DNA from 2 places in the Streptomyces cinereoruber genome. Region 2 is predicted to be linked to the other one. Evidence: predicted binding sites of a transcription regulator. Region 2 holds the regulator's gene; the other holds the start of a gene.

Region 1 (11,173 bases), 1.4 Mb from region 2:
GTCCGCGTGGGCGACCAGTTCGGGCGGCGACACGTCCAGGTGCAGGTGCACGTCCGTGCGGTTGTGCAGGCCCGAGGTGGACGACAGGCCGCGCTGGGACGCGGCGAGGTTCGCCTCGCGCAGCACCCCCGAGAGGTACGGCCAGACCTCGAAACGGCTCCCCCGCAGGGCCACGACACCGTTGTCAAGGCGTGACAGGTCGAGCAGCGTCTCCACCAGTCGGCCAAGCCGCTCGGTCTGCTTGAGCGCCGACCGCATCGTCTCGGGATCGGCCTCGGACACTCCGTCCACGACGTTCTCCAGGACGGCCCGCAGCGCGGCGATCGGGGTCCGCAGCTCGTGCGAGACGTTGGCCACCAGCTCCTTGCGGTGCCGGTCCACGGCCTCCAGGTCGTCCGCCATGCGGTTGATCGTCGAGGCGAGGTCGCCCAGCTCGTCCCGCCGGTCCGCGCCCCGCACCCGGCGGCTGAAGTCGCCGCGCGAGATCGTCCCGGCCACCGTGGTCATCTCGTCCAGCGGGGCGGTCAGGGACTGGGCCACGAACTGGGTGATGAGCAGGGTCGCGATCATCGCGAAGATCGTGATGTACCGGAACTCGGTGGAGGTGCGGATCGCCACCAGGGCGAGGCAGGAGGTCAGCAGGACCGCCCCGACGACGAGCGCGCCGAGCTTGGTCTTGATGGAGATCACGATCCGGCGACGGCGGCGGCCGGCACGCCTGGCGGGGGTGTCGGGGCCACCGGGGTCGTCGGGGCCGTCGGGCCTGCCGGAGGCGTCGGGTCCACCGGGGCCGTTGCGCCCTCCGGGCCCGTCGAAGTCGCCGCACCCGCCGGGACCGACCGGCTCCCTGGGCCCGACCGGCTCCCCAGGGTCGACCGACCACTCCCCCCGCCCCGGCCCGCCCGCTCCCCCCGGCCCTCCGGCCGCCTTCGCTTCCTCCCGCGCTCCGGGCCTCCGGGGGCTCATGGCGCCGGGGTCTCCAGCGCGTAGCCGACGCCGTGGACCGTGCGGATGCGCTCGGCCCCGATCTTCCGGCGCAGCGCCTTGATGTGGCTGTCCACGGTCCGGGTGCCGGAGGCGTCCGCCCAGTCCCACACCTCGGCGAGCAGCTGCTCGCGGGAGAGGACCGCGCGGGGCGTGCTCGCCAGACAGACGAGCAGGTCGAACTCGGTCGGGGTCAGGTGCACGTCCTCGGTCCGCACCCGGACCCGCCGCTGCGCGTGGTCGATCTCCAGCTCGCCCAGGCGCAGGATGCCGCTGCGCGGGGTGACCGCCGCGAGCGCGGCCCGCTCGACCCGGCGGAGCAGCACGTGCACCCGGGCGGCCAGCTCGCGCATCGAGAACGGCTTCGTCATGTAGTCGTCGGCGCCGACGCCGAGGCCGACCAGCATGTCGGTCTCGTCGTCGCGGGCGGTCAGCATGAGGACCGGGACGGGCCGCTGCGCCTGGACCCTGCGGCACACCTCCAGGCCGTCGAAGCCGGGCAGCATGATGTCCAGGACCATCAGGTCGGGCTGCCAGGCCTCGGCGGCGTCGACGGCGGCGGGGCCGTCGGTGGCGGTCTGCACGAGGAAGCCCTCGGCGCGCAGCCGGGCGGAGATCGCCTCCACGATCGTGGCGTCGTCCTCGACCACCAGGACGCGCCGCTGGGCCCCCGGAGTGGCCGCCGCACCGTGGTGAGTGGTGTGTGTCTGCTCCATTGCCCCGCCTCGCGTCGCCGATGTCGGTGCAGCAGCCTAGAGGCACCGGTGGCGTCCCGGCTATCCAGGCGTCAGCCGGGACGGACCGCGAGGTGGACCGCGTCCGGGACGCCCCGGGCAACGGGCACCTCTTCCGTCCGTACCCCGCTGAATCCGGCATTCCGCAAGGTTGCTTCGAAATCCTCGGAGGGTCGCGCGGACCACACGGCGAGGATCCCGCCGGGGGTGAGCCGGGCCGCGCAGGCCGCCAACCCCTCGGCGGAGTACAGGGATTCGTTGCCCTCGGTGACGGTCCAGTCGGGGCCGTTGTCGATGTCGAGGCAGAGGGCGTCGTAGGTGTCGGTGGAGGCGTGGACGTGCTCCACCAGGTCCGTGTGCAGGATCACGGTCCGGGGGTCGGCGAGCGCGGCCCCGGAGATCGCGGCGAGCGGCCCCTGCCGGTGCCAGTCGATGATCGCCTCCTCGCGCTCGGCGACCACGATCCGGCCCCAGCGCGGGTCGGCGGCGGCGTGGGCGAGGGAGAAGCCGACGCCGAGCCCGCCGACGAGGACGGAGGCCCCGGCCCGGCGCTCCTCGGGGAGCGCGGCGAGGGCCGCGTCGATCAGGAGCCGCTCGGAGCGCCCGTCGGAGGTGTCCATCAGGAAGGTGCCGTTGGCGATGATCTCGTAGTGCTCGTCGCGGCGCCGCAGGACGACCTCTCCGTGGGGTCCTTCGCGCCGGTCGAGGGTCACGGTTTCCGACATCGTCGTCACTCCGCTCTCGTCGTCTCGTCGGATGGTTCCCGCCATCCTCGCCACACCGGAGCAACGACCACAAACCCGTTACGGGAACGGGCTGTCGCGCCCGCGCCCCTCCCCCCGAAAGCCCCTCCCGCGAACCCCCCACCCCACCCCCACCCCACCCCCGCCCCACTCCCGGGAGGCCACGCGCCGGGCTCCCGGGGGGCACCGCTTCAACGCCCGTCGACCCCGTGCCCTCGACCGCTTCGTCGGACTACGGTGGCCAAGCGCCCGCGACCAGCGTGCCGAGGGCCGTGCGCCGATGGGTGACCGAGCGGCCGGTGCGGGTCGTCGCCGCCATGCCCGCCGCTCTCAGCGCGGCCGCGTGGGACGAGGCCGTCGCGTTGCTGACGCGGAGAGCGCGGGCCAGGGACGTCGTGGTGTGGGGTTCGGCGAGGAGGCGCAGGGCGTCCAGCCGTGTGCGGCCCAGGACGGCGGCGAGGGCCTCGGCGGAGACGGCCGGGCCCTCCGCGGCGGGCGGGAGCCCGGGACCGGCCGGGTACGTCAGGACCGCGGGACGGTCCGGGGCGTCGTGGAGGAGCGGGCCCGCCGGGTGGTGGAAGGTGGGCAGCAGGACCAGGCCGCGCCCGTCGAGGCGGACGTCGCGGGCCGGCGCCGCGCCGGGCCATTCCCACACGCCCTCGTGGAGCCTGCTGCCCGGAGCCAGGCCGGTCAGGGCGGCGGCCACGCCGTGCCCGGCGGCCGTCAGGGCGTAGCGGGTGAATTCCTCGCGGTGGAGGTCCTGTACGACGGACCAGACCGGGGCGAGGACCGTCTCGTACGCGGCCTGCTGGGCGCGGCGCAGGGTGTGCCAGGCCGCCTCGTCGCCCCCGCGCAGGTCGTGGATCCAGCGAGGGGCGGGCGCCGCCCCGTGGACCCGCTCCAGCTCGGAGCGGACGAGAACGGGACTGGTGGCGCGGATGCGTTCGAAGCCCTCGGCGACGGTGTCGCCGAGGACGTCGAGGAAGGAAGGCGGGCGGCCCGCCGGAACCAGGTCGGCGAGCGGGCTGCTCGCGGCCGGAAGGGAACGCAGGACGCGACCGCGCCACGGCGCGAACAGCGGCCCGCCGCTCCGGGTCACGGCTGTGGTCAGGGCGGCGTGCAACTCCTGGAGCGGCGCCGGACGGGCCGCGAACCGGGTACGGGCGAAGTCCTCCGCGGTGAAGTGGACTCGCAGCACTCTCACATCTCCTCGCCCCGGTCCGGCCTTTCGGCCAGGGCCTGAACCTTCGTGTCGTGACGGCCCCGCGCCAAGGATGCCCGTATGACGTCGCGACGCACTTTTCTGAAGGGCACCCTGTTCGGGAGTGCCACCGCCCTGCTGCCCGCGGCCGAGGCCGCGGGCACGTCCGGGAGCGGCCCGGTCCTCCGGCTGCCCGCGCCCACCGGCCCGTACCCCCTGGGCGTCCGGACGGTCCATCTGGTGGACCCGTCCCGGACCGATCCGTGGGTGGGCGGTGCGCGGGAGCTGATGCTGACCGTCCTGTACCCGGCCCGATCGGCACACGGCTTCCCCCGGGCCCCGCAGCTCACTCCGGCCGAGGCGCGGGAGTTCGCCGGCCTCGCGCCCCACATCCACCCCGGACTGCCGCGACCGGGAACGGTGGACTGGGGCGCGGTCCTCACCCACGGGCGCGTGGGCGCGCCGCCGCTTCCCGGGCGGCGGCCGGTGCTGGTGTACTCGCCCGGCGGCGGTGACTCCCGCACGCTCGGCACGACCCTCGCCGAGGACCTGGCGAGCCACGGCCGGGTGGTCGTGCTCGTCGACCACCCCGGTGACGCCTCCCAGGTGGAGCTGCCCACCGGAATGCGGACGACCGTCCTGATCGGGCCTCCGGACCCGGTGACCTTCCGCACGATGGTGGACACCCGGATCGCGGACCTCCGCCTGGTCCTGGACCGGCTCGGCGACCTGCCGCTCGCACCGGTCGTGGACTCCTGCCGGATCGGGATGTACGGGCACTCCGCAGGCGGCACGGCGGTGGTGTACGCGGCCCGTGACGACCGCCGGGTCGGCGCGGTGGCGAACCTGGAGGGCTACCTCGACCCGTACCCGAAGCCGACCGGATTCGACCGGCCGCTGCTGCTGTTCCGCACCGACGGGTTCGACGGCGCCGCCCGGATCGAGTCGTCCTGGGCGGGTCTTCCCGGCCGCCGCGGGCTGCTCCCCGACGCGAACCACTGGGCGTTCACCGACTACGGCTCGCTCGTCCCCCGACTCCAGGCCTCCGGTCTCGTGCCGGCGACGGCGCGGACCGCGCTCGTCGGCGCCGGCGACCCCGCGGCGACACTCGCCCGGGTACGGCGCCGGGTGGGGGCCTTCTTCGCCCGCCGTCTGCCGTGACGGGACGGCGGGGCGGCGGCCGGCGGCCTGCTCCGGCGCCCGAAGCCCGCGCGCTCCTCGACCGCGTGGGACCCGGCGGCACCGCGCACGCCTCCGGGACGTCCCGCCTCGTCCGCGGCACCCGGCACACCGGTTTCCCGTGCGGGGCGCGACGGTCTCACCCCCCGGGGGATCCGCTACGGGCTCGTCGGCGGGCCGCCCTCGGGGAGGGCGTCGAAGACGCGCCGGAGGGCGGGCGGCCGGTCGCCGTCGCCCGCGATGATCACGCGGTGCCGGTGGGTCACCGCGTACTGGAAGCCGTCGGCGATCGGGCGACCGGTCGGCCGCGCGGGGACGAGGGCGAACGCGGGGTCCTCCAGGGCCGCGCGCAGCTCGGCGGCCTCGGCGGGGGTCTGCCGGCCGGTCCGGGGCGGCTTGTCGCCGGAGCGGATCGTCCACTCCCCGTCCCGGTGGACGACGAGTTGGTTCCGGACCCCGGCGAAGCCGCCGGTGACGACCACCTGGACGAGGACCTCGCCCGGCTGTGGGGTGCTCGTCGGGGCCGTGGAGCCGGAGGCGCCCGGCGTGCCGTCGGTCCCGGGAGTGCTCGGCCCGGTAGCGGTTCCGGGAGTGCTCGGCCCGGCCGTGGTCCCCGGCGAGCCGGGCGCCGGGGAGGCCCCGGGGTCCGACCCGCAGCCGGCCGCGCCGCCCGTCAGGACCGCCGCGAGCAGTACGGTCCCGCAACGCCTTCCCCACACGCCTCTTCTCATGGGAGGAGCATGCCCGGCGGGGCGCCCCGGCGCAGCCGGACGACCGGATTCCGCAACCGTCCGGGGCGCCCGAAGCGTCCGGGGCCTCCGGGGCTCAGACCTCCCCCCGTACGATCCCGGTCAGCGGCCCCCGGTACTCCCAGCCCAGCGCGCCGTAGAGCTGCCGGCCGTCCACGGTCGCGGAGAGGACCCCGGTCGCGGCGCCGGCCTGGGCGGCGGCGGCCTCCAGGGTGAGCATGACGTTCGCGCCGAGGCCCCGGCGCCGGTGCGCCGCGTCCGTCTCGATCTGGTCGGCGACGGCGGTGGCGCCGGTCGGGGCGATCTGCCCCCGGGCGGCGAGGGTGCCGTCCGGGGCGAGGATCCGGACCCGGACGACGCCGTCCCGGACCTCGACGGTCCGGGCGTACCCCTCGGGCGGCGCGGGGCGGACGCCGGGGTCCAGCCGCTTGACCATCATGAAGCCGGGGTCGTCGGGGATCGTCCACCCCTCGGTGATCCACGGCGCCACCTCCTCCGCGTCGGCCATCACCTTGAGCCAGCTGTACGGCTCGGTGAGCCGCTCGCAGAGCGCCCCGACGGTGTCCGCGTCGGGCGCGGGCAGCACGTGCCGCAGGACGTGCCGGGGGAGGCCCACGTCGATCCGGTACCCCCAGGGCTGGTCCACGGCGGCCGGGGTGCCCCGGGAGGCCGTCCAGCCCCTCACCCACGCCGATGTAATGGCTCGCATATCCATGAGGTCATTACATCGACTGTTCGGAGGCGTGCGCGAGGGTGATCGCTCACAGCGAACAGGCGTCCGGGAACATTCATGGGCTCACAAGCATTGAGTCCGTACAGCTCAACTTGACTGCCGAAGGGGAGATCATGGCTTCTGAGTCCATGGCGTCCGCGCCGCTCACTCTGCCTGTGCTGCCGCTCGACGACGAGGTCGTGCTGCCCGGAATGGTGGTGCCGCTGGACCTGTCCGACAACGACGTACGGGCCGCCGTCGAGGCCGCCCAGGCCGCCGCGCGGCCCGGAGGGGGGAAGCCGCGGGTGCTGCTCGTGCCCCGCGTCGACGGCACCTACGCCGGGACCGGCGTCCTCGGGACCGTCGAGCAGGTGGGACGCCTGTCCGACGGCGACCCGGGCGCGCTCGTGCGCGGCCGCGGCCGCGTCCGCATCGGCGCCGGTACGACCGGCCCCGGCGCCGCCCTGTGGGTCGAGGGCACCGCCGTCGAGGAGACCCTGCCCGACCCGCTGCCCGGCTCCGTGACCGAGCTGGTCAAGGAGTACAAGGCGCTCGCCACCACCTGGCTCAAGAAGCGCGGCGCCTGGCAGGTCGTCGACCGCGTCCAGCAGATCGACGGCGTCGGCGCCCTCGCCGACAACTCCGGCTACTCGCCCTTCCTGACCGTCGCCCAGCGGATCGAGCTCCTGGAGACCGCCGACCCGGTCGCCCGGCTGCGCCTGGCCACCGCCCAGCTCCGCGAGCACCTCGCCGAGCAGGACGTCGCCGAGACCATCGCCAAGGACGTCCAGGAGGGCGTCGACAAGCAGCAGCGCGAGTTCCTGCTCCGCCGCCAGCTCGAAGCCGTCCGCAAGGAGCTGCGCGAGCTCAACGGCGAGACGGAGGGCGACGGGTCCGACGACTACCGCGCCCGCGTGGAGGCCGCCGACCTGCCCGGGAAGGTGCGCGAGGCCGCCCTCAAGGAGGTCGAGAAGCTGGAGCGGTCCAGCGACCAGTCCCCCGAGGGCTCCTGGATCCGCACCTGGCTCGACACCGTCCTCGAACTGCCCTGGAACGAGCGGACCGAGGACCGGTACGACATCCGGGGCGCCCGCGCGGTGCTCGACGCCGAGCACGCGGGCCTGGACGACGTGAAGGAGCGGATCACCGAGTACCTGGCGGTGCGCAAGCGGCGCGCCGACCGCGGCCTCGGCGTGGTCGGCGGGCGCCGCGGCGGCGCCGTCCTCGCCCTCGTCGGCCCGCCCGGCGTCGGCAAGACCTCGCTCGGCGAGTCCGTCGCCCACGCGATGGGCCGCGAGTTCGTCCGGGTCGCCCTCGGCGGCGTCCGGGACGAGGCGGAGATCCGCGGCCACCGGCGTACGTACGTCGGCGCCCTGCCCGGCCGGATCGTCCGCGCCATCAAGGAGGCCGGGTCCATGAACCCGGTGGTCCTGCTCGACGAGATCGACAAGGTCGGCTCCGACTTCCGCGGCGACCCCGCGGCGGCCCTCCTCGAAGTCCTCGACCCGGCGCAGAACCACACCTTCCGCGACCACTACCTGGAGGTCGAGCTCGACCTCTCCGACGTGGTCTTCCTGGCCACCGCGAACGTCCTGGAGTCCATCCCCGAAGCCCTCCTCGACCGCATGGAACTGGTGCGGCTCGACGGCTACACCGAGGACGAGAAGGTCGTCATCGCCCGCGACCACCTGCTGCCCCGGCAGCTGGAGCGGGCCGGCCTGGAGCCCGGCGAGGTCGTCCTGGAGGAGGCGTCGCTGCGGAAGCTGGCCGGCGAGTACACCCGCGAGGCGGGCGTCCGCACCCTGGAGCGGTCGATCTCCCGGCTGCTGCGGAAGGTCGCGGCCCAGCACGAACTGGGCGACCGCGAGCTGCCGTTCACGGTCCGCCCCGAGGACCTGCGGGAGCTGATCGGGCGTCCGCACCACGTGCCCGAGTCGGCGCAGGACCCGGCCGAGCGCCGGACGTCCGTGCCGGGCGTCGCCACCGGCCTCGCCGTGACCGGCGCGGGCGGCGACGTCCTCTTCGTCGAGGCCTCCCTGGCCGACCCGGAGACCGGCGCCGCGGGCCTCACCCTCACCGGGCAGCTGGGCGACGTGATGAAGGAGTCGGCGCAGATCGCGCTCTCCTTCCTCCGCTCGCACGGCGCGGAGCTGGAACTGCCCGTCACCGGCCTCAAGGACCGGGGCGTGCACATCCACTTCCCGGCGGGCGCGGTCCCCAAGGACGGGCCGAGCGCGGGCGTCACCATGACGACCGCCCTCGCCTCCCTGCTGAGCGGCCGGCTCGTCCGCACGGACGTGGCCATGACCGGCGAGGTCTCCCTCACCGGCCGGGTCCTGCCGATCGGCGGCGTGAAGCAGAAGCTGCTCGCCGCGCACCGGGCGGGCATCACGACGGTCGTGATCCCCAAGCGGAACGAGGCCGACCTGGACGACGTCCCGGCCGAGATCCTGGAGAAGCTGGAGGTCCACCCCGTGACGGACGTCCGGCAGGTCCTGGAGATCGCCCTCACCCCGGCGGAGGTGCCGGTGGGCGTGGCCGCGTAACCCCTGGTCGAGAGCGGGGTGTTCCCCCGGGGACACCCCGCTCCGGCACGTCCGGACACCGGGCCGGGGGCGGGTCCGCGATGTCAGTCCCGGCTGTCATGATCGTACGCATGAACGAAGACGCCTTCTGGGCTCTCATCGACGAGTTGAGCGCTCGCCCCGGCACCCGGGACGAGCGGCTGGAGTGGCTGGAGGGGGAGCTGCTGCGGCGTCCGGCCGGGGAGAGCGTGGCGTTCCAGGTGCACCTGGAGAAGGCGTGCGGGGCGGCCGACACGCACGCGGTGTGGCGGGCGGCGGACCGGATCGAGGGCGGCGCCTGCACGGACGACGGCTTCCACTACTTCACGCTCTGGCTGGTCGGCCAGGGACGGAAGGTGTACGGGGCGGTGCTCGCCGACCCGGACGCGCTGGCCGACGTGCCCGAGGTGCGGGCGCTCGCGGGGCGGCACCACGACGAGTGGGACGACGACGAGTGGCCCGAGTGGGAGGAGCTCGACTACGTCGCCCAGGACGCGTACGACGAGCTGACCGGCCAGGAGGACGACGACGGGGAGGAGTTCCTCGACGCGGTCGAGGAGGCGGAGGAGGCCGAAGAGGCGGGGGAGGAAGAGGGGGAAGAGGACGAGGAGCGCGGGGCGTCCGGGCCGGAGGGGTTGGCCCTGCCCCGGCTCACCGCCCTCTTCCCGCTCGGGCCGTCCGGCTCCTGAGGGGTGTCCGACACCCCCCTGGGCACCGCCCGGTCGGTCTCGGGGCCGGGCGGTGCCGTCGGTGACGCGTGGGGGCGCGTCAGGAGCCGGACGTGTTCCGGCGGCGGCCCAGGAGCAGGCTGCCCGCCGCGAAGGCGGCGAGGGCGCCCGCGCCCGCGAGGGCCGGCATCAGGGGGGAGGGGGTCCCGGCGGCTTCGGCGGAGAGCGCCGGGGGCTGCTCGTCGCCGCCGTGGCCCGCGTGGCTGACGGTGGACAGGGCGGCGCCCGCCGCGATCTTCGCCTCGGTCGGGGCCTGCGCCTTCGTGCCGGTCGCCGCCGCTTGGCCCGTACCGCCGAAGGTGACGTCCGAGCAGCTGTAGAAGGCCTCGGGGCTGTCGTTGCGCTGCCACACCTTGTAGACGACGTGGCGGCCGGTGCGGGCCGGCAGGGTGCCCGTGAAGTCGTAGTAGCCGTCGGTGGCGGTGCGGGTGGTGTTGTACACCGCGACGGGGGTCTCGTCCAGGTCCGACCACTTCAGGGGCTGGGTCGGGTCGAAGCCGGCCTTGGTGATGTAGACCGTCATGGTGCCCGAGTGGGCCGCCGTCGCCCGGACCTTGAAGTCGAAGGAGCCGGCGGCGACCGCCGTCGCCGGCCAGTCGGTGCGCGCCCAGTCCAGGGCCCGGTACTTCTCGCGGTTCGCCGAGCAGAGCTTGCCGTCCGGGATGAGGGACCGGTGCTGCCCGTCCGCGTTGGCGATGTTGACCTCGTTCCAGTCGTAGAGCGGCTGGGTGCCGGAGTCGGCGACGAGGTCCTTGCACACCTGCGACTTGGGCGTCTCGGGGCCCTCGGCGTAACAGGCGGCCAACCGGCTCACGGGGTTGAAGACGGCCCCGTGGGCACTGGCCGCCGTGGGGGTGAGACCGACGAGCGCGGCGGCGGACAGGGCCGCGGCGCCGGCGGCGGTGGCGCGGCGGGCGGAGGGCAGGGAGGGCATGCGGGGGCTCTCTCTCGTGCGTGGGGGAGTACGGAACGAGCAACGCGCGCGGGGCACACGGAAGTTGAATTCCGGGCGACCGCCGTAGAGCCTCGCATTGGTCCATACCAATGGGCAAGGGGGTGGAGGGAAAAAGCCGGAGCGGCCCCCGGGGCACGCGATGTGCCCCGGGGGCCGCCGGGAAGCGGGGGGAGGGAGCGGCGGGGCGTCAGCCGTTCGCGAGCGCCTTCACGCGCGAGAGGTCCCCGTTGAAGCGGTTGTGGTCGCCGACCACCGGGCCGGTGGAGGTGTACTGCCACATCGTGTAGTACGGCCAGCCGGCCGGGAGTTCGCCCACGGAGGAGGCGTACCGCGCGATCCACAGCGGGTTGGTGGCGGCGAAGCCGGAGTAGTTGCCGGTGCACTGGGTCCACCAGCTCGTCGCCGTGTAGATGACGGCGTCCCGCCCGGTCCGGGCCTTGTAGCGGTTCAGGAAGTCGCGGATCCAGGACACCATCCCGGACTGGGACTTGCCGTAGCAGGTCGCGCCGTACGGGTTCCACTCGATGTCGAGCACGCCCGGCAGGGTCCTGCCGTCCTTCGACCAGCCGCCGCCGTTGTTCACGAAGTGGTCGGCCTGGGCCGCGCCGCTCGCCGTGTCCGGGG
Region 2 (11,173 bases):
GGACTGCAAGAACATCCACCTGGTGAACGTGGAGTTCTACACCGGCGTGGGGACCACGTTGGAGATGCCCGTCATGCTGGCGCCCGTCCCCAACGCGATCGACTTCAGCGACAAGAAGGTGCTCATCGCCGACGACGTCGCCGACACCGGCAAGACCCTCAAGCTCGTCCACGACTTCTGCGTCGACCACGTCGCCGAGGTCCGCTCGGCCGTCATCTACGAGAAGTCCCACTCCCTCGTGAAGTGCGAGTACGTGTGGAAGAAGACCGACGAGTGGATCAATTTTCCCTGGAGCGTCGAACCGCCCGTCGTTCGTCGTGAGGGTCAGGTCCTCGACGCCTGAGCCCCCGGATCACGAGGAAGGCCCCCGCCGGGACGTCGGCGGGGGCCTTCCTCGTACAGCCGCTACGGCTCCTACAGCGTGCCCAGCTTGATCAGGCTCAGCAGCGCCACCAGCTGGATCGCCGACGCGCCCAGGGCCTTCGGCCACGGGAGGTCGTGGGAGCGGCTCACCATCACCGTGAAGAGGGCGCCCGCCGCCAGCCAGGTCAGCCAGCCGATGACCTGCACCAGGCCGTTCTCGCCGCCCAGGAAGAGGGCGAAGACCAGGCGGGGCGCGTCCGTGATCGACATGATCAGCATCGACAGGCCGACCGTGGGCTGCCAGGCGCCGTCGCCGCCCAGCTGGCGGGCCAGGGTGTGGGTGACCGCGCCCAGGATCAGTCCGCCGACGACGAAGCCGAGGGCGGTCATCAGGACGTACGGGACCGCCGTCGACAGGGTCGCGTCGATCGCCTCTTCGCGGGCCGTGTCGAAGCCGAAGATCGCCAGCAGGCCGTAGAGGAAGGTGACGATCAGGGCCGGGCCCCAGACGGCGTGGTCCCGCATCCGCAGGAACGTGTCCGCGGGGCGCAGCACGATGCCGCTCAGGAGGGCCTTCCAGTGCAGCCGGGGGCCCGTCGGGACGGGCGCCGCGCCGGCGTGGTGGTCCGTGGCCGGGCCGTAGGGGTCGTCCACGCTGAACATCTGCGTGTGGCCCGGGTTGTTCGCCGTGACCGCGTGCGGGTGCTGCTGCCCGTACGGGTCGCCGAAGTACTCCGGCTCGCCGTAGGGCCGCTGTCCGCCCTGAGGGGCGCCCTGCTGCCCGTACGGCGGCTGCCCCTGGCCCTGCTGGGGCCACTGCTGCCGTGCGGGGGGCGGCGGGGCCGCGTCGTACCCGTACGGCGCCTGCTGCGGTTGTCCTTGCGGGGGGCGGTTGTCCCGGCCGCGTCCGTTCCTGAATCCAGCCACGTCAATGAACGTACCCGCTTCCGCCGCCGGGGCGCTCCTTTGCGGCTGACCTGTGACATCCCCTAAGGGACGGTACGTACGGGAACGGCCGCCCCGCGCGGTGCAGTGCGGGGCGGCCGTTCTCCTGAACAGGTGCTTGCTTACGCGGCGGGCTCCGGCTCCGGCTCCGACTCCTCCGCCGGCTCCGGGTCGACCGGGGTCTTCACCGAGTCCAGGAGGAGCTGGGCGACGTCCACGACCGTGACGGACTCCTTGGCCTTGCCGTCGTTCTTCTTGCCGTTGACCGAGTCGGTCAGCATGACGAGGCAGAACGGGCAGGCGGTGGAGACGATGTCGGGGTCGAGGGACAGGGCCTCCTCGACGCGCTCGTTGTTGATGCGCTTGCCGATCCGCTCCTCCATCCACATCCGGGCGCCGCCGGCGCCGCAGCAGAAGCCGCGCTCCTTGTGGCGGTGCATCTCCTGCTGGCGCAGGCCGGGGACGGCGGACATGATCTCGCGCGGGGGCGTGTAGACCTTGTTGTGGCGGCCCAGGTAGCAGGGGTCGTGGTAGGTGATCAGGCCCTCGACCGGGGTCACCGGGATCAGCTTGCCCTCGTCGATGAGGTGCTGGAGCAGCTGGGTGTGGTGGATGACCTCGTAGTCGCCGCCGAGCTGCGGGTACTCGTTGGCGATGGTGTTGAAGCAGTGCGGGCAGGTCGAGACGATCTTCTTGGCCGACTTCGGCTTCTTCGTCGTCTCGTCCTCGTCGTCCTCGCCGAACGCCATGTTCAGCATGGCGACGTTCTCGGCGCCGAGCTGCTGGAACAGCGGCTCGTTGCCCAGGCGGCGGGGCGAGTCACCGGTGCACTTCTCCTCGCCGCCCATGATCGCGAACTTGACGCCCGCGATGTGGAGGAGTTCGGCGAAGGCCTTCGTCGTCTTCTTGGCGCGGTCTTCCAGGGCGCCGGCGCAGCCGACCCAGTACAGGTAGTCGACCTCGGTGAGGTCCTCGACGTCCTTGCCGACGATCGGGACCTCGAAGTCGACCTCCTTGGTCCACTCGACGCGCTGCTTCTTCGCCAGGCCCCAGGGGTTGCCCTTCTTCTCCAGGTTCTTGAGCATCGTGCCCGCCTCGGACGGGAACGCGGACTCGATCATCACCTGGTAGCGGCGCATGTCCACGATGTGGTCGACGTGCTCGATGTCGACCGGGCACTGCTCGACGCAGGCGCCGCAGGTGGTGCAGGACCACAGGACGTCCGGGTCGATGACGCCGTTCTCCTCGACCGTGCCGATCAGCGGGCGCTCGGCCTCGGCCAGGGCGGACGCGGGGACGTCCTTCAGCTGCTCCTCGGTGGCCTTCTCGTCGCCCTCCATGGTCTTGCCGCCGCCCGCGAGCAGGTAGGGCGCCTTGGCGTGCGCGTGGTCGCGCAGCGACATGATCAGGAGCTTGGGGGAGAGGGGCTTGCCGGTGTTCCAGGCGGGGCACTGCGACTGGCAGCGGCCGCACTCGGTGCAGGTGGAGAAGTCCAGGAGGCCCTTCCAGGAGAACTGCTCGACCTGGGAGACGCCGAAGACGGCGTCCTCGGCCGGGTCCTCCCAGTCGATCTCCTTGCCGGCGGTGGTCATCGGCTGGAGGGCGCCGAGCGCGGTGGAGCCGTCGGCCTTGCGCTTGAACCAGATGTTGGGGAAGGCCAGGAAGCGGTGCCAGGCCACGCCCATGTTGGTGTTGAGCGACACCGTGATCATCCAGATCATGGTGGTGCTCAGCTTGATCATGGCGGTGAAGTAGATGAGCGTCTGGAGCGTGCCGATGCTCAGGCCCTTGAAGGCCAGGACGAGCGGGTACGAGGCGAAGTACGCGGCCTCGTAGTGCTCGACGTGGTGGATCGCGCCCTCCAGGCCGCGCAGCACGTAGATCGCCAGGCCGATGGTGAGGATGACGTACTCGACGAAGTACGCCTGGCCCGCCTTGGAGCCGGCGAAGCGCGACTTGCGGCCGAGTCGGGAAGGCAGGCTCAGCAGCCGGATGGCCATCAGCGTGGCGATGCCGAGGATCGTCATCGTGCCGATGAACTCGATGTACAGCTCGTACGGCAGGAAGCCGCCGATCACCGGCAGCGTCCAGTCGGCCTGGAACAGCTGGCCGTACGCGGTGACGATCGTCGGCGGCAGGGTCAGGAAGCCGACCGCGACGAACCAGTGGGCGAAGCCGACGATGCCCCAGCGGTTCATGCGCGTGTGGCCGAGGAACTCCCTGACCAGGGTCACGCTGCGCTGGTACGGGTTGTCGGTCCGGGTCCCGGCCGGGACGGGCTGGCCGAGCTTGAAGTACCGGACGAACTGGCCGATGGCACGAGCCAGCAGGGCAACGCCGACCACGGTCAGCGTCAGCGACACAATGATCGCGGCGAGTTGCATGACGGGCTCCTCGAGCGGGCCCGCTCAGTGCCTGAGCTGAGCCTACTAAGCGGTAACTTATTTAGTCCGTGCTGAGATTACCCGCTCCGGGCCCGCTGATGCAGGGGCCCTCGCGGTGATCTGTGTCGCTCAGGCAACCCTTCCCGGGGTCCGGGCGACCCTTGCCGGAGCTCAGGCGACGCGCGCCGGGCGACCCGCCGCACGGCGTCTGCGCACTGCTGGAAGCGTACGCGCCAGGACGAGCAGGTCCGTCCCCAGCCAGTGGTGGTCCACATAGTGGAGGTCGAGCAGCTCCCGCTCCTCCCACGGCAGGTCCGAGCGGCCGCTGATCTGCCACGGTCCGGTGAGCCCCGGCCGTACGGAGAGCCGGCGGCGCCCCTCGCCCGCGCACTCCCGGTGGCCCGGGGTCAGCGGACACGGTCCGACCAGGGACATCCGGCCCGTGACGACGTGCAGCAGCAGGGGCAGCGCGGCCAGCGGGCTCCTGGTGCGGAAGGTCAGCATCGTGAAGGGCCGCCCCTCCAGACCCGCCACCGTCCGGCGGCGCAGCACCCCGCGGCCGGGGGCCGCCGAGCCGAGCGCGATCGAGAGGGCGACGACGGCGAGCAGGGGAAAGAGGACGACGAGGAGGACGAGCCCGCCCAGAACGTCGAAGCCCCGCTTGGCCACCGCGCCCCCGCGAACCGCCGCGCCTCCGCCGAGCCCCGTACCTCCGCCGGCTCCCACGCCCGCGTCGGCCCCCGCGTCTCCACCGACCGCCATTCCCCCACATCCTTCCGCGTGAGAATCATGGGATATTCGTGGAATATGCCCGCTTTGCCCGGGAAGGGGCACCCGGACTCTCTCACGGGTCCCCCTCCCGGGAGGGGGAATGACGCGCTTCTCCACCCCTCCGGACCGGATCTTTGAGTGAACCGGAAGGCGAAGAGTTGAGTCGCTTCGACTCAGGTCTGTTGACTCGGTCCCGGGAGTCGTGCATCCTTGAGCCAGTACCACTCAAGTCAGTCAGCTGGAGGAATCGAAATGGCACGTGCGGTCGGCATCGACCTGGGCACGACTAACTCCGTCGTCAGCGTTCTGGAAGGCGGCGAGCCCACCGTCATCACCAACGCCGAGGGCGCCAGGACCACGCCGTCCGTCGTCGCCTTCGCGAAGAACGGCGAGGTGCTCGTCGGCGAGGTGGCCAAGCGCCAGGCCGTCACCAACGTCGACAGGACCATCCGGTCGGTCAAGCGCCACATGGGCACCGACTGGAAGATCGAGATCGACGGCAAGAACTTCAACCCGCAGCAGATGAGCGCCTTCATCCTGCAGAAGCTGAAGCGCGACGCCGAGGCCTACCTGGGCGAGAAGGTCGTCGACGCGGTCATCACCGTCCCGGCGTACTTCAACGACTCCGAGCGCCAGGCCACCAAGGAGGCCGGTGAGATCGCGGGCCTCAACGTCCTGCGCATCGTCAACGAGCCGACCGCGGCCGCCCTGGCCTACGGCCTGGACAAGGACGACCAGACGATCCTCGTCTTCGACCTCGGTGGCGGCACCTTCGACGTGTCCCTCCTGGAGATCGGCGACGGCGTCGTCGAGGTGAAGGCCACCAACGGTGACAACCACCTCGGTGGCGACGACTGGGACCAGCGCGTCGTCGACTACCTGGTGACCCAGTTCCAGAACGGCCACGGCGTGGACCTGGCCAAGGACAAGATGGCCCTCCAGCGTCTGCGCGAGGCGGCCGAGAAGGCGAAGATCGAGCTCTCGTCCTCGACCGAGACCACGATCAACCTGCCCTACATCACGGCCTCCGCCGAGGGCCCGCTGCACCTGGACGAGAAGCTCACGCGCGCCCAGTTCCAGCAGCTGACCTCGGACCTCCTGGAGCGCTGCAAGGTCCCGTTCCACAACGTCATCAAGGACGCGGGCATCGCCCTCTCCGAGATCGACCACGTCGTCCTCGTCGGCGGCTCGACCCGCATGCCGGCCGTCGCCGAGCTGGTCAAGGAGCTGACCGGCGGCCGCGAGGCCAACAAGGGCGTGAACCCGGACGAGGTCGTCGCCATCGGCGCCGCCCTCCAGGCCGGTGTCCTCAAGGGCGAGGTCAAGGACGTCCTGCTCCTCGACGTCACCCCGCTGTCCCTCGGCATCGAGACCAAGGGCGGCATCATGACCAAGCTCATCGAGCGCAACACCACGATCCCGACCAAGCGGTCCGAGATCTTCACGACGGCCGAGGACAACCAGCCGTCCGTGCAGATCCAGGTCTACCAGGGCGAGCGCGAGATCGCGGCGTACAACAAGAAGCTCGGCATGTTCGAGCTGACCGGCCTCCCGCCGGCCCCGCGCGGCGTCCCGCAGATCGAGGTCGCCTTCGACATCGACGCCAACGGCATCATGCACGTGACCGCGAAGGACCTGGGCACGGGCAAGGAGCAGAAGATGACCGTCACCGGCGGCTCCTCGCTGCCGAAGGACGAGGTCGACCGGATGCGCCAGGAGGCCGAGCAGTACGCGGAGGAGGACCACCGCCGCCGCGAGGCCGCCGAGTCCCGCAACCAGGGCGAGCAGCTCGTCTACCAGACGGAGAAGTTCCTCAAGGACAACGAGGACAAGGTCCCCGGCGACGTCAAGTCCGAGGTCGAGGGCGCTCTCGCCGAGCTGAAGGAAAAGCTCAAGGGCGAGGACACCGCCGAGATCCGCACCGCCACCGAGAAGGTCGCGGCCGTCTCGCAGAAGCTGGGCCAGGCGCTCTACGCCGACGCCCAGGGCGCCCAGGCGGCCGGCGGCGACGCCGGTGCCGGCCAGGCGAAGGCGGACGACGACGTCGTCGACGCCGAGATCGTGGACGACGAGCCCAAGAAGGGTGGCCAGGCGTGACCGAGGAGACCCCGGGTTTCGAGGAGAAGCCCGACGTCCCCTCCGGCGCCACCCCTGACGACGCCGCCGAGGCCGTCGAGAACTCCGCCCAGGAGGACGCGACGGCCCCGGCCGGGGACGCAAGCAACCAGAAGCCGGCCTCCGACGCGGGCCTCACGGCCCAGCTGGACCAGGTGCGCTCCGCGCTCGACGAGCGCACCGCGGACCTCCAGCGGCTCCAGGCCGAGTACCAGAACTACCGTCGCCGCGTGGAGCGGGACCGGGTCACGGTCAAGGAGATCGCCGTCGCGAGCCTCCTGTCCGAGCTCCTTCCCGTGCTCGACGACGTCGGCCGGGCCCGGGACCACGGCGAGCTCGTGGGCGGGTTCAAGTCGGTGGCCGAATCGCTGGAGACCGTCGTCGCCAAGATGGGTCTGCAGCAGTTCGGCAAGGAGGGCGAGCCCTTCGACCCGACGATCCACGAGGCCCTGATGCACTCGTACGCGCCGGACGTCACCGAGACGACCTGCGTGGCGATCCTGCAGCCCGGGTATCGGATCGGCGAGCGGACCATCCGGCCCGCCCGCGTGGCCGTCGCCGAGCCCCAGCCGGGCGCGGCCCCGGCCAAGGACGAGAAGAAGTCGGCCGACGAGGAGAGCGGTGCCCCCGACGAGGGGTGACGCAACGATCGTCCGGAAGGAGGGACGTCGATGAGCACGAAGGACTTCGTCGAGAAGGACTACTACAAGGTCCTCGGCGTCCCCAAGGACGCCACCGAGGCCGAGATCAAGAAGGCGTACCGGAAGCTCGCCCGCGAGAACCACCCGGACGCCAACAAGGGCGACACCAAGGCCGAGGAGCGCTTCAAGGAGATCTCCGAGGCGAACGACGTCCTCGGCGACCCCAAGCGGCGCAAGGAGTACGACGAGGCCCGCGCGCTCTTCGGGAACGGCGGCCTCCGGGCCGGCGGTCCCGGCGGCGGCTCGTTCAACTTCGACCTGGGCGACCTCTTCGGGGGCGCCCAGGGCGGGGCCGGCGGCTTCGGCGGCGGCGGTGGCGGCATCGGGGACGTCTTCGGCGGCCTGTTCAACCGCGGCGGGGGCGGCGCCCGCAACCAGCCGCGGCGCGGTCAGGACGTCGAGTCCGAGGTGACGCTCAGCTTCACCGAGGCCATCGAGGGCGCGACCGTACCGCTGCGGATGTCCAGCCAGCAGCCGTGCACGGCGTGTTCGGGCACCGGCGACAAGAACGGCACCCCCCGGGTGTGCCCGACCTGCGTCGGCACCGGGCAGGTCTCGCGCGGCAGCGGCGGCGGCTTCTCGCTCACCGACCCCTGCGTGGACTGCAAGGGGCGCGGCCTCATCGCCGAGACCCCCTGCGACGTCTGCAAGGGAAGCGGCCGGGCCAAGTCCTCGCGCACCATGCAGGTCCGCATCCCGGCCGGCGTGAGCGACAACCAGAAGATCCGGCTGCGCGGCAAGGGAGCGCCGGGCGAGCGCGGCGGGCCCAACGGCGACCTGTACGTCGTGGTGCGCGTCGACGCCCACCCGGTCTTCGGCCGCAAGGACGACAACCTCACCGTCACGGTGCCGGTCTCCTTCACGGAGGCGGCGCTCGGCGGCGAGGTCAAGGTGCCGACCCTCGGCGGCCCCGCGGTCACCCTCAAGCTGCCCGCGGGCACGCCGAACGGCCGCACCATGCGCGCCCGGGGCAAGGGCGCGGTCCGCAAGGACGGGACGCGCGGAGACCTCCTCGTCACGGTCGAGGTCGCCGTGCCGAAGGAACTGGACGACAAGGCACGCGAGGCCCTGGAGACCTACCGCGAGGCGACCGCCTCCGAGGACCCGCGGGCCGAGCTGTTCCAGGCCGCGAAGGGAGCGTGACCCGGTGGAAGGGCGCCGACGCAATCCGTACGAACTGACCGACGAGTCGCCGGTGTACGTCATCTCGGTGGCGGCCCAGCTCTCCGGTCTGCACCCCCAGACCCTCCGCCAGTACGACCGGCTCGGCCTGGTCTCCCCGGACCGCACGGCGGGCCGGGGGCGGCGCTACTCGGCCCGCGACATCGAACTGCTCCGCCAGGTGCAGCAGTTGTCGCAGAACGAGGGCATCAACCTGGCCGGGATCAAGCGCATCATCGAACTGGAGAACCAGGTCGCCGCGCTCCAGAGCCGGATCGCCGAGCTGTCGGCGGCCGTGGACGGCGCGGCGGCGGCGATGCGGCAGCGCGAGGCCCAGGTGCACGCCTCGTACCGGCGCGACCTCGTGCCGTACCAGGACGTGCAGCAGGCGAGCGCGCTGGTGGTCTGGCGCCCCAAGCGCGGCGATTAGCCCCGTACTTCGTGCCGTGAGGCCCCCGTCACAGCCGTGGCGGGGGCCTCGCGCGTGTCTTCGGAGGATCAGGGGATCAGCTCGGCCACGATGTCGCCGAGCGTCTCCCACCACGGGGCGGCCCCGGTGCCGAAGGCGGCGGCGAGGGCGGTGCCGACGGCGACGTCGAGCGGTTCGGGGCCGCGGTCCGGCAGCCACTCGGGGTCCACCCGCCCGTCCCCGGTGGAGATCAGGGTGCCGAGCCGCCGCCCGTTCCGGGTCAGCCGGCTCTCCGCGTACGAGCAGGGGACGAGCCGGTGGCGGACCCCGCCGACGACGGCGTCCACCCGGTAGGAGCGGCGCAGCAGCCGTCCCCGGGCGGGGCGGAGGACGGCCGGGGCGCCGTCCACGGTGAGGGTGAGGAGGGCGGCCCTGCGGGTGCCGATCGGGATGTGGTCCGCGGGCTCGGTCCCCGGGGCCCTTACGAGCTCCACGACGGGCAGTCCCGGTCCGGAGACGCGCAGGGTCCCGGCGGCGCCGTCGAGTTCGATCCGCACGTCCGCGCCCGTGTTCCTGTCCATGGGGGTGTTCACTGAGCTGGGTCGTCCTGTTCGAGGATGCCCGACTGGGCGATGAGGTAGCCGAGCTGGGCCCGGCTGCCGCTGCCGAGGGTGGCGGCGAGCTTGGCGATGTGGGCCCGGCAGGTGCGCACGTTCATCCCGAGCCGGCGGGCGATGGCCTCGTCCACGTGCCCCTCCACGAGGAGCCGAGCGATGGAGCGCTGGACGCCGCCGATGCCGTCCACGGGGGGCCTGTAGGGGATCTCCTCGTCCCAGGGCACGCCGTGCAGCCAGAACTGCTCGAAGACGCCGACGAGGTACTGGACGAGCCCTTCGTGGCGCAGCTCCAGGGCGACCTGGCGGTCGCTGCGGGCCGGCACGAAGGCGACCTTGCGGTCCACGATGATCAGCCGGTCGATGATCTCCTCGAGGGTGCGCAGGACGAGCCCGTAGGGGGCGACCCGCTCGACGTAGGCCAGGGTGGCGGGATGGTGCCGGGCGGTGTGCTGGTAGAGCGTGCGCATCCGGACGCCCCGGTCGAGCAGGGGCTCCATGCGGCGCAGGGCCGCTTCGAGGGTCTCGGGGCGCCGTCCGCTGCCCGGCTGGACGGTGAGGAGTTCGGTCGTGCACTCGTTGATGACGCGGTCCAGCGTGGCGTTGATGACGCTGAGACCCTCGAGGACGGTGATGGCCTGGGTGGCGGAGGGGTCCGGCGTGTGGATGGCGAGGAACGGCTCGAACACGTCGGCCAGGGCGATGGCGTGCTGGCGGCGCGCCTGGATCTCCTGCTCTATGGGGTGGATGAGCTGGTTCAGGGCGATCGTGGGCGGGATCGGGTGCAGCCACCGGCTGTCGTCCGGATCCGGGTGCAGGAGCGACAGTTCCTTGAGGCAGGGGGCGGCCTCGGCCTCCGAACGGGCTATTCGGCCCGTGCGGAGGGCCTTCGCGTACAGCTCCTTGCCCACGGCGCACAGTTCCCCGCGACTGTGGTTATGTGCGGAATCGTCACATTCAAGCCCCATTTACACCCCCCCAGGGTTATGCATTACAGGAACATGATGCCCGGCTTGGGTGGTGAAAAGGAGCTGGTGTGAGCCATCGTCTAGAGCGCGGGGGGGAGGTAGTGATCAAAAGAGGTGGAGATCGGCCATGACCAGGATGGTTCGTGCACTTGGCGCCATAGCCGTTGCGGCGGCTGCTCTCGGTGCGCTCGCCGTTGGCGAGCCCTCGTGGGAGACGCATCCGGCGCACTCGGTGGCGGGGCAGAACGAGCCCTCGTGGGAGACCGCCCCGGCACGTGAGGTCCTCGCCAAGCCCGGTGAGCCCTCGTGGGAGGTCGCCCCGCTGGGTGAGCCCTCGTGGGAGACCGCGCCGGCACGTGAGGTCCTCGCCAAGGTCGGCGAGCCCTCGTGGGAGGTCGCCCCGCTGGAGGGCGAGCCCTCGTGGGAGACCGCGCCCAGGGGCGTCGGAGCGTGAGCGTCCCGCCGGACGACCGCAGGTTCCGGCGGGAGATGGCCTCGGCCTACCGCTCCGGATGGCACTTCATCGATCTCGCCACGGCCATCCCCCACCGTGGCGACTCGCTGAAGGTGACCCTCTTCGGAGAGCCGATCGTCGTCGCCCGGGAGCAGGACGAGGACGTCCGCGCCTACCGGTGCCTGCGCCGGCCGCGCGGCGCCCCGCAGCCCATCCGCTGTGCCATCCGGTACGGCATGATCTTCGTCAACCTCGACCAGCGCGACCACCAGCTGATCGAGCCCGAGA

The links. Region 2 encodes HspR, which represses chaperone genes until heat shock. Its sites were predicted from a motif close to TTGAGNNNNNNNNNCTCAA; they were not measured.
Region 1: lon (endopeptidase La) is a predicted target of HspR. The motif match lies at 6,396-6,414, and genes of this name have one in related genera.

The regions. Positions count from the first base shown of each region.
Region 1 covers NZ_CP023693.1:5,165,711-5,176,883, forward strand. Annotated here, with positions in the region: gene CP977_RS23430 (HAMP domain-containing sensor histidine kinase) at 1-690, opposite strand, end outside; gene CP977_RS23435 (response regulator transcription factor) at 963-1,700, opposite strand; gene CP977_RS23440 (spermidine synthase family protein) at 1,772-2,443, opposite strand; gene CP977_RS23445 (helix-turn-helix domain-containing protein) at 2,694-3,659, opposite strand; gene CP977_RS23450 (alpha/beta hydrolase family protein) at 3,744-4,823, shown strand; gene CP977_RS23455 (hypothetical protein) at 5,000-5,572, opposite strand; gene CP977_RS23460 (GNAT family N-acetyltransferase) at 5,667-6,305, opposite strand; gene lon (endopeptidase La) at 6,437-8,848, shown strand; gene CP977_RS23470 (DUF4240 domain-containing protein) at 8,959-9,555, shown strand; gene CP977_RS23475 (lytic polysaccharide monooxygenase auxiliary activity family 9 protein) at 9,635-10,519, opposite strand; gene CP977_RS23480 (lysozyme) at 10,737-11,173, opposite strand, start outside.
Region 2 covers NZ_CP023693.1:3,730,998-3,742,170, reverse strand. Annotated here, with positions in the region: gene CP977_RS16635 (phosphoribosyltransferase) at 1-343, shown strand, start outside; gene CP977_RS16630 (Yip1 family protein) at 415-1,290, opposite strand; gene CP977_RS16625 ((Fe-S)-binding protein) at 1,431-3,692, opposite strand; gene CP977_RS16620 (sugar transferase) at 3,864-4,454, opposite strand; gene dnaK (molecular chaperone DnaK) at 4,716-6,560, shown strand; gene grpE (nucleotide exchange factor GrpE) at 6,557-7,219, shown strand; gene dnaJ (molecular chaperone DnaJ) at 7,250-8,422, shown strand; gene CP977_RS16600 (heat shock protein transcriptional repressor HspR) at 8,427-8,870, shown strand; gene CP977_RS16595 (hypothetical protein) at 8,939-9,430, opposite strand; gene CP977_RS16590 (hypothetical protein) at 9,439-10,431, opposite strand; gene CP977_RS16585 (hypothetical protein) at 10,559-10,885, shown strand; gene CP977_RS16580 (Rieske (2Fe-2S) protein) at 10,882-11,173, shown strand, end outside.